Regions from separate parts of the Desulfovibrio sp. ZJ200 genome, predicted to be linked through region 1. Evidence: riboswitches for the same ligand, from Rfam matches in the RefSeq annotation. Region 1 holds a riboswitch; the other holds the start of a gene.
What was found. Region 1 has a riboswitch for cobalamin ahead of G7Y52_RS10800 (iron ABC transporter permease). Riboswitches for the same ligand answer to the same signal wherever they lie in the genome.
Positions count from the first base shown of each region.

Region 2: another riboswitch for cobalamin. It lies ahead of G7Y52_RS03685 (sirohydrochlorin cobaltochelatase); the one in region 1 lies ahead of G7Y52_RS10800 (iron ABC transporter permease).

Region 1 is NZ_JAAKEH010000037.1:734-6,004, reverse strand. Features, by position in the region: gene G7Y52_RS10810 (ABC transporter substrate-binding protein) at 1-646, opposite strand, end outside; gene G7Y52_RS10805 (ABC transporter ATP-binding protein) at 705-1,610, opposite strand; gene G7Y52_RS10800 (iron ABC transporter permease) at 1,610-2,692, opposite strand; cobalamin riboswitch at 2,975-3,156, opposite strand; gene G7Y52_RS10795 (polyphenol oxidase family protein) at 3,281-4,036, opposite strand; gene G7Y52_RS10790 (5-formyltetrahydrofolate cyclo-ligase) at 4,027-4,650, opposite strand; gene G7Y52_RS10785 (metallophosphoesterase family protein) at 4,724-5,271, shown strand, end outside.
Region 2 is NZ_JAAKEH010000007.1:64,049-69,319, reverse strand. Features, by position in the region: gene G7Y52_RS03690 (phenylacetate--CoA ligase) at 1-1,045, shown strand, start outside; gene G7Y52_RS03685 (sirohydrochlorin cobaltochelatase) at 1,182-2,081, opposite strand; cobalamin riboswitch at 2,122-2,343, opposite strand; gene G7Y52_RS03680 (30S ribosomal protein S1) at 2,519-4,231, shown strand; gene sppA (signal peptide peptidase SppA) at 4,348-5,271, opposite strand, start outside.

The DNA.
Region 1 (5,271 bases):
GCTCCAAAGGCTCGGGATCGGGATTCATGGGGCCTTTCTGAAGCAGGTACACGTCCGGGTCGGCCTGGATCAAGGCCTCCTCGTTGATACGCACCAGCTTTTTCTCTTCCCGGACCACATTTGCGCCCCCGGCATAGGCAATGATCTCATCGACGATGCTGCCCTTCCCGGCAGCCAGCAGGTTCGGATAGCGGACCTCGTAAAAGACGCGCACCGGCCTTTGCCCGGCATGGCGGGCCTTGAGCGCGGCCAGGCGGCCGCGCCAGCCCCGGATCAGCGCGGCGGCCTGTTGCTCCCGGCCCGTGAGCAGCGCGATTTTCCCCAGCACGTCGAACATCCGCTCAAAAGAATTCATCTCAAATGTCAGAACATTGATGCCCAGCTTGCGCAGGGCCTCGGTCTGAAGTCGCGCCTCTTTGCGGCCGGAAAGTTGCAGCACCAGATCCGGCTTTTGCCCCACAATCAGCTCGGCATTGGGGCGCATATGCGTGCCGATGACGGGCAGATCCGCCAGTTCCGCCAATTGCGGAAGCCGCGCGTCGGCCACGGTGCGGGCCACCAGAAGATCGCCCGCGCCCAGGGCCAGCAGCAGCTCGTTGTAGGCTCCGTAAAGGGCAATAATCCGCGTGGCCGGTTTCTCCAGCATCACAGTGACGCCCGCGTCATCCGTGACGCAGAGCCGGGCCGGAGCGCTGTTTTTCCTGTCAGGGCTGTCCGCCGTTGTGCCGGCAATGGTCTGGCATTCGCTCCGGGGCACAGCCGGCGTCACGGCCAGGGCCGGGGGCGGCGGCAGCGCAGCCGCAAGGCTGAGCAAAAGAAGCGGCATGGCTCCACGGGCCGGCCGCGCGGCCCGGCAGCGCCTGGGGCAGCCCCCATTGCGGATGCGGAAAAACCCGGATGGGAAGATCGTACAAGGCACTGAGTCGCTCCTCCGTAAAGACTTGGGTTACCGGGCCGTCAAACAGCACACGCCCGTTTTTCAGACCGATCAGCCGCGTGGCATACAGCGCGGCCAGGTTGCAATCGTGCATGGCCATCAGCACGCAGGTCCCGGCGGCCCGGCAGCGTTCCAAGAGATCGAACAATTCCACCATGCGGGCCAGATCCAGACCGGCAGCCAGCTCGTCCAGCAGAAGCAGGGGGCTTTGCTGGGCCAGCGCCCGCGCCAGCAGCACGCGTTGCAGCTCCCCCCCCGAAAGCTCGCTGACCCGGCGCTCGGCCAGATCCAACGCGGCCGTGGCGGCCAGAGCCTCTTCCGCCGCCGCGTAATCCCGGCCGCTGTAGCCGCCCAGCCAGGAAAGATAGGGGTAGCGCCCCAAAAGCACCATCTGCCGCACGCTCAGCCCTTGCGGGACTTCGCCGCGCTGCGGCACCACTGCCGCGAGACGGGCCCGGCTGCGCGGCCCAAGTTGCTCCAGCGGTCTGCCCTGGAGAGCCAGATGCCCGCTTTCCGGCCGCAAGACGCCCGAGATGGCCCGCAGCAGCGTTGTCTTGCCGCTGCCGTTAGGCCCCAGCAGGGCCACGCTTTCTCCGGCGCGGGCCGCAAAACTCACCCCGCGCAGCACGCGCCGCCCGTCGTATCCCGCTGTGAGCCCGCGCACCGTGAGCATCAGCGCCTCCGCACCAGCATGGCGAAAAACGGGCCGCCCAAAAGGGCCGTCACAACGCCCACCGGCAATTCCTGGCCGCCGTCCAGTACGCTGCGGGCCAGAACGTCGGCCCAGACCAGCAGAATGCCGCCGCCGAAAAACGCGCCGGTCAGCAACGGCCCGTGCCCGGCCCCCAGCAGCAGGCGCAGCACATGCGGCACCACCAGACCCACAAAACCGATGACGCCGGCCACCGCCACGCAACCGGCAGTCATGCAACTGGCCCCGGCCAGCAGCCAGAAACGCGCCCGACCCACATTGAGACCCAGTTGCGCGGCCTGCTCGTCGCCCAGGGAGAGCACATCCAGGGCGCGCCAGCCCAGAGCCACGGCCAGAAGCCCGGGCGCGAGCGTGGTCAGAAGCAGGGGCAGGCTGTCCCAGCCGCGGCCCTGCAGGGAACCCATGATCCAAAATACGATGCTGGTGACGGATTCCTCGTTCAGCGCCTTGATCAGCGCCACCAGCGCCCCCAGAAAGGCGGCCACGGCAATGCCTGCGAGAATCACGCTCTCCCGGCTGAAGCTTCCCCGGCTCCGGCCCAGCCAAAGCGCGCCGCACAACGCCAGCAAGGCACCGGCCAGGGCTGCCGGAGCCACCAGCCCCGCCTGGGACAGCCCGAACAGGCCGGACAAATGAACCTGACTTCCGGCCATGCCGCCCAGGGCAATGGCGAGGCTGGCTCCGCAGGCCGCCCCCGCGGAAATGCCCAGGGTGAAGGGATCTGCCAGCGGGTTGCGCAGCACGCCTTGCAGCGCGACGCCGGCCACGGCCAAGGCCCCGCCGCAGAGCGCCGAAAGGCAGACCCGCGCCAGACGGATCTGGTTCACCACCAGAAATTGCGCGCTGTTCTGCGGCGCGTCCGAAAAACCGAAATTCACGGCCAGGGCCCGGAAGACCTCGGGCGCGCTCAAGGGCATCGGGCCGGGCAGGCAGGCCAGGGGCAGGGAGCAAAGCCAGAGCGCCGCGAGCCCGGCCAAGGCCCATAACAGGCGGCGTTGCGCGGCCGCTCCTGGAAATGCGGGGATCAGATCCGGCTTGCTCATGTGCTCAACCGCCCGGGCTGCTGCTGGGGTCAACCCTCAGTACATCGTCCGCTGCAAAGCAGCCTTTCTTCATGTGGCGGCTTACCGCCCGCTCATGCCGAGGGCTTGCAGCGAGCCTTGCGCACAGTTGTGACGGCGCGCCCGCGAGCTGTCCCGCGCCGCGGCCGCCCGGCAGGCCACAAAAAACCCCTTCCATGCGTCATGGAAGAGGTCCGTATTTCCTCCGCCTTTCCGGCAAAAACCCGTTGCCGGAGCGGTAGACACCGCTGCCGGAGCCCGTATCAAACGGCTCCGCGGCACGGCAGGTCTTCCGGCTTGCCCCCCGCAGTCCCGGCCTTCCCGTTACCAGTGGCGCAAAAAGGGATGCGGTTATGGGGCTCACGGCGGCGGGTCCGCTCCCGCTTCGCACGGGATTCCCTTTTCAAGCCGGAAAAAGCCCGGCTACCGTAGCCAGGGAGCACTCTAGACGCGGGGCGGCGCGCTGTCAATGCGGCCCGGACCCGGATCACAGGGCTGACGCATCGAAAGATTAGGGCGTTCAGCTCCTTTCATGAGCAAAACGCTCTGAGACATCAGTACGCGCGGACTTCAGCCTGTCATCCAGATCAGGCTGGCCTGGCGGCCGGACTTCTTTTCCCGCCGGTAGGAAAAGAATTGACCTGGCAGTGAAAAAGTGCAGCAGTCAAGACTGTAGATATGGCGCGGCAGAAGCCCGGCCTCCAGCAATTGCGCGCGGGTCAGGCCCCAGAGATCCATTGTGCGCGAAGCCGGATCAAACCAGGGGCGAAACTCCGCGCTCCACTCTTGCTCAAAATGGACGAACTCCGCCTTTTCCGGTCCCAGGCTCGGCCCGCGCACGGCCGCCAGATCGCGCGGCCTGAGGCCGTAATGCGCGCAGAAGCGGGCCACGCCCGTGCCCGGAAAGTTGCAACGATTGCCCCGCCAGCCCACATGCAAGGCCGCTATGTGGCGACCGCTGCGATGGGCCAGCAAAATGGGCTGGCAGTCGGCCGTCTTGATCAACAGGCCAAGGCCCGGACGCGACGAGGCCAGTCCGTCGCCATCCACTATGGCTTGCGCCTCGCAGCCTACGGCATCCGGCTCGAAAACCAGGGTGTCGCCGTGCACCTGATTGAGCTCGGCCCAGGCGTCAAGGCCCTCGGCTTTCAGACTTTGCAGCAAAGAATAACGGTTGGCCGCTACGTGGGCGGGTTCGTCGGCCGTGCTGTAAGAGATATTGCCGCCGCCGTATGCGCCCCGGCTTGCCCCGCCCGGACGGGTCTGAAAAACGCAACGCACGTTTTCAAGCCCCGGAAAGGCAAAAGGAAGGAAACTCACAGACATACGAAGCTCTCTTCCGTGCACAAAAACTGCACGCGCTGATCCCATTGCTCAAGAGGCAGCTCCCTGAGCACCTGAAAGGCGAAACACAGGCCCACGCGCGGGCAGTGCAGCCTAGCGTCATCCAGAAAACGGTCGTAATAGCCGCCGCCAAAACCCAGGCGGCCGCCGCGCCGGTCAAAGGCCAGGCCGGGCAGCACCAGCAGATCCGGGGCAAAACCATTGCCGATGTCTTCCGCTCCAAAGCCGGGCAGGCTTTCCTCAGGCTCGCGCAGTCCAAAGGGGCCGGGTCGCAACTGCGCAAAACCGGCGCAGGCGGCGAAGCTCATGCGGCCGGGCTCGTGCGGATGCACACGCGGCAGATAGACTGTGCGCCCGCTCTGCCAGGCTGCCTCCAGCAATGCATCGGTGGACACTTCCCCCTTGAGGGCCACATAAAGGGCCACGGAGCGCGCAGCGCCCCAGCATGGGGCATCCAGCAGGCGCTGCTGGGCCTCCAGGCTGCGCGCGCGGGCCAGGCCCGGCGGCTGCTCGCGGCGTTGCCTGCGGATGCGTTCGCGCAGGGCGGCTTTCTGCGCGGCAAGGGACTCTGCGGAATCAGCGGCTTTCTCGGGCATGGCGGCTCTTTTCATCTGGCAGGAGTTATGGCAGAATTTCCATAAAAAATTCTATAACAAAGGATGTACCGTCATGCCAAGCGCTGATACCCGGGACTACCTCTGGATCGCCGTGGGCGACATCCACGACGAGCCCGCGCGTTTTGCTCAAATCCCCGAGCTGTCTCAGGCCGACGGGGTTATCGTGACCGGCGATTTGACCATCACCGGCGGGGTCAAGCAGGCCGAACTGGTCATGGAAGCTCTGCGCGCCCACGACATCCCGGTCCTGGCCCAGATCGGCAATATGGATCGCCCGGAGGTGGACGCCTGGCTCAGCGAAAAAGGCTGGAATCTGCACACCTTCACCCGTGAGCTGACTCCGGAGATTGCCGTTTTCGGGGTGGGCGCTTCCACGTTCACGCCCTTCGGCACGCCCAGCGAATATCCCGAATCCGCCTTTGCCGCATGGCTGGAAGCCGCATGGCAGCGCGCCCGTATCTATCCGCATACGGTGCTGGTCTCGCACAATCCGCCCAAGGACACGGCCTGCGACGTGATCCCGGGCGGCGCGCATGTGGGCTCCATGGCCGTGCGCGAGTTTCTGGAAGACGCCCAGCCCGACATCTGCCTCTGCGGCCA
Region 2 (5,271 bases), on a different contig from region 1:
CAGGGAGGTGGTGCGCATCCACGCCTCCAGCGGAACAACGGGCAAGCGCAAGATTCTGGCGTACAGCCGCCGCGATATCGAGACCTTCAGCCTGCAGATGGCCCGTTGTTATGAGTTGGCGGGTCTGACGCCCGAGGACCGTATGCAGGTGGCCGTGGGCTACGGCCTGTGGACCGCCGGGGCCGGCTTTCAGCTCGGCAGCGAGCGCTTCGGCATGCTGACCATCCCGGTGGGGCCCGGCAACCTGGAAATGCATTTGCAACTCTTGCGGGATATGGGGGCCACCTGTTTCGGGGCCACGGCTTCCATGGCCCTTTTGCTGGCCGAGGAAGTGGAGCGCGCCGGGCTGCGCGATGAAATCAGGCTGCGCAAAATGATCTGCGGCGCCGAGACGCGCAGCGAGAAAATGCGTCTGGCCATTGAGAGCAAGCTGGGCCTGGAAGGCAGTTACGACATCGCGGGCATGACCGAAATGTACGGCCCGGGCACGGCCATTGACTGCGACGCGCATACGGGCCTGCATTATTGGGCGGATCTTTTCATCATCGAAGTGCTGGACCCGGCCACCCTGAAGCCTGTCCCGGTGGGCGAAACAGGCGAAATGGTGGTCACCAGCCTGTGCAAAGAGGCCGTGCCCCTGCTGCGCTACCGCACCCATGATCTGACCCGCCTGCTGCCCGGCCCGTGCGCCTGCGGCCTGAACATGCCCCGCCATGATCGCATCCTGGGCCGTTCGGACGACATGATCATCTACCGGGGCGTGAACATCTATCCCGGGCAGATCATGGAAGTGATCAATGCCTTCCCCGAGCTGGGAGGCGAATATCAGATAGCCTTGAGCCGGGACGAGCGCAGTCTGGATCATCTGACCCTGACGGTGGAGCGCGCCCAGAACCGGACATCCGGCGGGGATGCGGCCCTGGCCGAAGCTCTTGCGCGGCGGCTGCACAAGGCCATTTTGGCCCGCATGGAGGTGAAGGTGGCGGATTACGCCAGCCTGCCGCGCACCTTCAGCAAATCCAAGCGGGTCATCGACACGCGCTGACCCGCCGCCGGGCCCGCCGGCGGTTGCGCAGCGGGTCTCGGCCTGCCGCCGCCCGTATGCCCGCGCGCGGCGCGCGCCGGAGAGCGTTTTGCCAACGCAGCAAAACGCTCTCCTGTTGCAGGGTCAGCCCTGCGGTTTATTGCTTCCTGGGTTCTTTGGTCAGATCATCCGCGCTTTCCCTGGCGTGACGCACATATACCTTGCGCACGCCGGCCACTTCGCCCAGGCCTTTGAGCTCGCTTTCCACCTGAAAACCGGCTGCCTTGAGCCTGGAAGCCCAGGAGTCTTCGTCGTGGCCGCTCAGATCGTTGCGCGCATGGTCGCCGGCCACCAGCATGAGCGGTTGCAGCCATACTTTTTTGACCTTGTGCGCCTTGAGCTCGGCAAGCAGATCCTCAAAGCCGCGCGCGCCTTCCACCGTGGCCATGAAGACCAGGGGGTCATTTTCCCTGAACAGAGCGCGCGTGCCTTCAAAGACCAGATCCGCCCGGCCGTGAGCCTGGCCGTGGCCCATGAGCACCAGTGCTTCATGCTGGCGGCGCTTGCCGCCCATGTTCTCCAGCACGGCCCGGGCCACTTCCAGCGCGTCCTGGCGCGATTCAAGAAGGGGGCGGCCCAGGCAGACAGCCTCAAAGCGACCGGGATGCTTTTGCAGATCAATGAGCACGGCCCGCTCCAGGGCCGTAAATTCCTCGCCGGGCATCACATGCAGGGGCTGCACGCGCGCCACCTTCACGCCGTCCGCGGCAAGCCTGGCCAGGCCATCACTGATGCCGCCCACAGGGCGGCCTTCGCCGGCCAGTTTGCGGCGGATGATCTGCGAAGTGTAGGCCCAGACCACGGGGCATCCCGGAAAGGCCTGGCGGAAGGAGCGATCCACGGCTTTGAACGCGGGCAGGGCCTCGGGCACGCTGGTGCCGAAGGCCACCAGCAACAGTCCTTCTTTGGGGGCTTTTTCCGCGGCCTGGGCGACAAAGGCCAGACCGGCCAGCATAACTACGGAAAGCAGAAAAGCGCGCAGGCAAACCTGCCTCATGGCAACCTCCTCAATAACGCGTTGAACAGGGTTTATGAAGGCGCGGCAAAACCGCGATGGCGGGTCTTCGGACTTGAGGGATATGGGGGCCTGCGCCCCGCGCCTCGGCTTCGCCTTCACCGCATCATATATGCGACTGGCTGTCATGATCCGGCGGGATCAAAGAAGCTTTGTACCCTCTTACCGCAGCGCGACTGTTTCCGACTTGCACGGAATTCCCCGCGTTCCGCGTGTACGGAACACCCGCGCGCCGCAAAAGTCAAGTCCGCCGCCGAAGCGGCTCTTCCCATCGCTTAAGATAACATTACAAAATTATTGCACTTAATAGTTTAGATATATCTGCCTTAGGCTGTCGGCAATTAGATCTTGTGCTTTTCCGTTGTTTTTGATAATTTTTCTCCCTCTCTCCGAGGGGAATTTATTTGGAGGCAAGGAATATGGCAGGTTCGGAAACCGGGCACGACAATGAAATAAATTTTGAAAGCGCCCTTGAAAACTATCTCAATCCCGACTTCGGCGACCTTGAGGAAGGCTCTATCACCAAAGGCGAGATTGTCCGCGTGGATGACGACAATGTGCTGGTGGATGTGAACTTCAAGTCCGAGGGGCAGATCCCCGCGGCCGAGTTCAGGGATCCGGCGGGCAACATGACCGTCAGCGTGGGCGACAGGGTGGACGTGTATGTGGTGCGCAAGAATGAAATGGACGGCACCATCACCCTCTCCTTTGAAAAAGCCAAGCGCATGCAGGTCTTTGACCAGCTTGAAGACGTGCAGGAAAACAACAGGGTCATCAAGGGCCACATCGTGCGCCGCATCAAGGGCGGCTACACTGTGGACATCGGCGGGGTCGAGGCGTTTTTGCCCGGTTCGCATGTGGATCTGCGCCCTGTGCCTGACATGGACGCCCTGGTGAACCAGGAATTTGAATTCCGCGTGCTCAAGATCAACCGCCGCCGCAGCAACGTGATTGTCTCCCGCCGCGTGCTCCTGGAAGAGGAGCGCGACTCCAAGCGTCAGGAGCTGCTGCGCACCCTTGAGGAAGGCCAGATTGTCCAGGGCAAGGCCAAGAACATCACCGAGTACGGCGTGTTCGTGGACCTCGGCGGTCTGGACGGCCTTTTGCATATCACGGATATGAGCTGGAAGCGCATCCGTCATCCCAAGGAAATGATCACCATGGGCCAGGAGCTGACCCTCAAGGTGCTTTCCTTTGATCGCGAGACCAACAAAGTTTCCCTGGGCCTCAAGCAATTGGTGCCCGATCCCTGGCAGGACATCTCCGCGCGCTTCCCCGAAGGGGCCAAATGCACGGGCAAAGTCACCAACCTGGTGGACTACGGCGCGTTTGTGGAACTGGAGCCCGGCGTGGAAGGCCTGGTGCATATCTCTGAAATGTCCTGGACGCGCAAGTTGCGCCACCCCTCCCAGATGGTTCACACCGGCGACGAAGTGGATGTGGTCATTCTGGGCGTGGACGGCGAGAAGAAGCGCATCAGCCTGGGCATGAAGCAGGTCCGGCCCAATCCCTGGGAGCTGGTGGCCGAAAGATACCCCGAAGGCACCGTGCTTGAAGGCGTGATCAAGAACATCACCGAATTTGGCATGTTCATCGGCATTGAGGACGGCATTGACGGTCTGATCCACGTCTCGGACATTTCCTGGACCAAAAAGGTGCGCCATCCCAATGAGATGTTCAAGGTGGGCGATACGGTGCAGGCCAAGGTGCTCACCGTGGATCAGGAAAATGAAAAGTTCACCCTGGGCATCAAGCAACTGGTGGATGACCCCTGGGGCCATGTGCCGGCCACCTATCCCGTGGGCTGCACCGTCAAGGGCACTGTGACCAATATCACGGATTTCGGCCTGTTTGTGGAAGTTGAGGAAGGCATCGAAGGTCTGGTGCACGTTTCCGAGCTTTCCAGCAAGAAGGTCAAGACCCCGGCGGAAATCTACAAGGAAGGCGATCAGATTCAGGCCAAGGTCATCCATGTCAGCGCCGAGGAGCGCCGCCTGGGCCTTTCCATCAAGCAGATCAAGGATGAAGAGGAACGCCGCAAGCCCAAGGAATTTCATTCCGGGCCGCAGGAAGCCGGGCAAAGCCTGGGCGATCTGCTCAAGCAGAAGCTGGAAGAAAACGAAAACAGCTAACCTGTTGCTGTATGCTGGATTTGAAAGGGCATCCGCAAGGATGCCCTTTTTGTCTGCAACTGCCCTGCACCGGATGACGTAGCTCCCGGCTCAGGAGGCTTTTCCTCGAAATTCGCTCAGAACTGATAGAGAAAGGCCGGGGCACGCCATCCGCTGCCCGTGGCGTTGAGGCCGGAAAGAGCGGCCATGGCCGCAAGATCCAGGCCGAACCAGGATTTCAGGCCGGCCGTGAGCCAGGAATTTTTTTCGGGCCGGCGCAGCAGCTTGCGATCTGCCGGCACGCCGGTATGCCCGGCCAGCCAGCGCACGGCGGCCTCCTGACCGCCCATTTCGTCGACCAGTCCCAGCTTCAGGGCTTCCCGGCCGGTAAAAATCTTGCCGTTGGCCAATGCAGCGGCGCGCTCGCGCGGCATGGCCCGGCCCTGGGCCACAATATCCACGAACTGCTCGTGCATGTCCCTGAGCACGCCCTCAAAATAGGCTCTGTCTTCGGGCGAGAGCGGATGCAGATAGGAACCGGCGTTCTTATACGGCGCGGTGACCAGCGTTTCCTGGCCCACGCCGATCTTGCCCAGCAAGCCCTGCAACTGCGGGATGTCCATGCGCACGCCTATGGAGCCGGTGACCGTGGAGGGATTGGCGAAAATCCGCTTTCCGGCCATGCTGACCATCAGGCCGCCCGAGGCGGCCATGGAGCCCATGCTCACCGCCACGGGCCGTTTTTTTGCCACGCGGGCCAGGGCAGCATACACTTCCTGCGAGGCGGCGGCCCCGCCGCCGGGCGAATCCACGCGCAGCAGCACGCCCTTTACACTGGGATCACGTTCGATTTTGCGAATCCAGGCCAGAGTGGGCGCCACGTCCATGATCGGGCCGCGCAACGTGACCAGGGCCAGACGGTCGCCGCCGCTGAACAGGCTGCGGCCGGTCTCGTCCCTGCTGAAAAAGAACAGGCAGATCAGCGTCAGCAGGATGGCGCCGCTCCAAAAGAGAAAAGGATGCCGCTTGCGGAAAGGCCGGCGCAACAGGCTTTTCCAGAC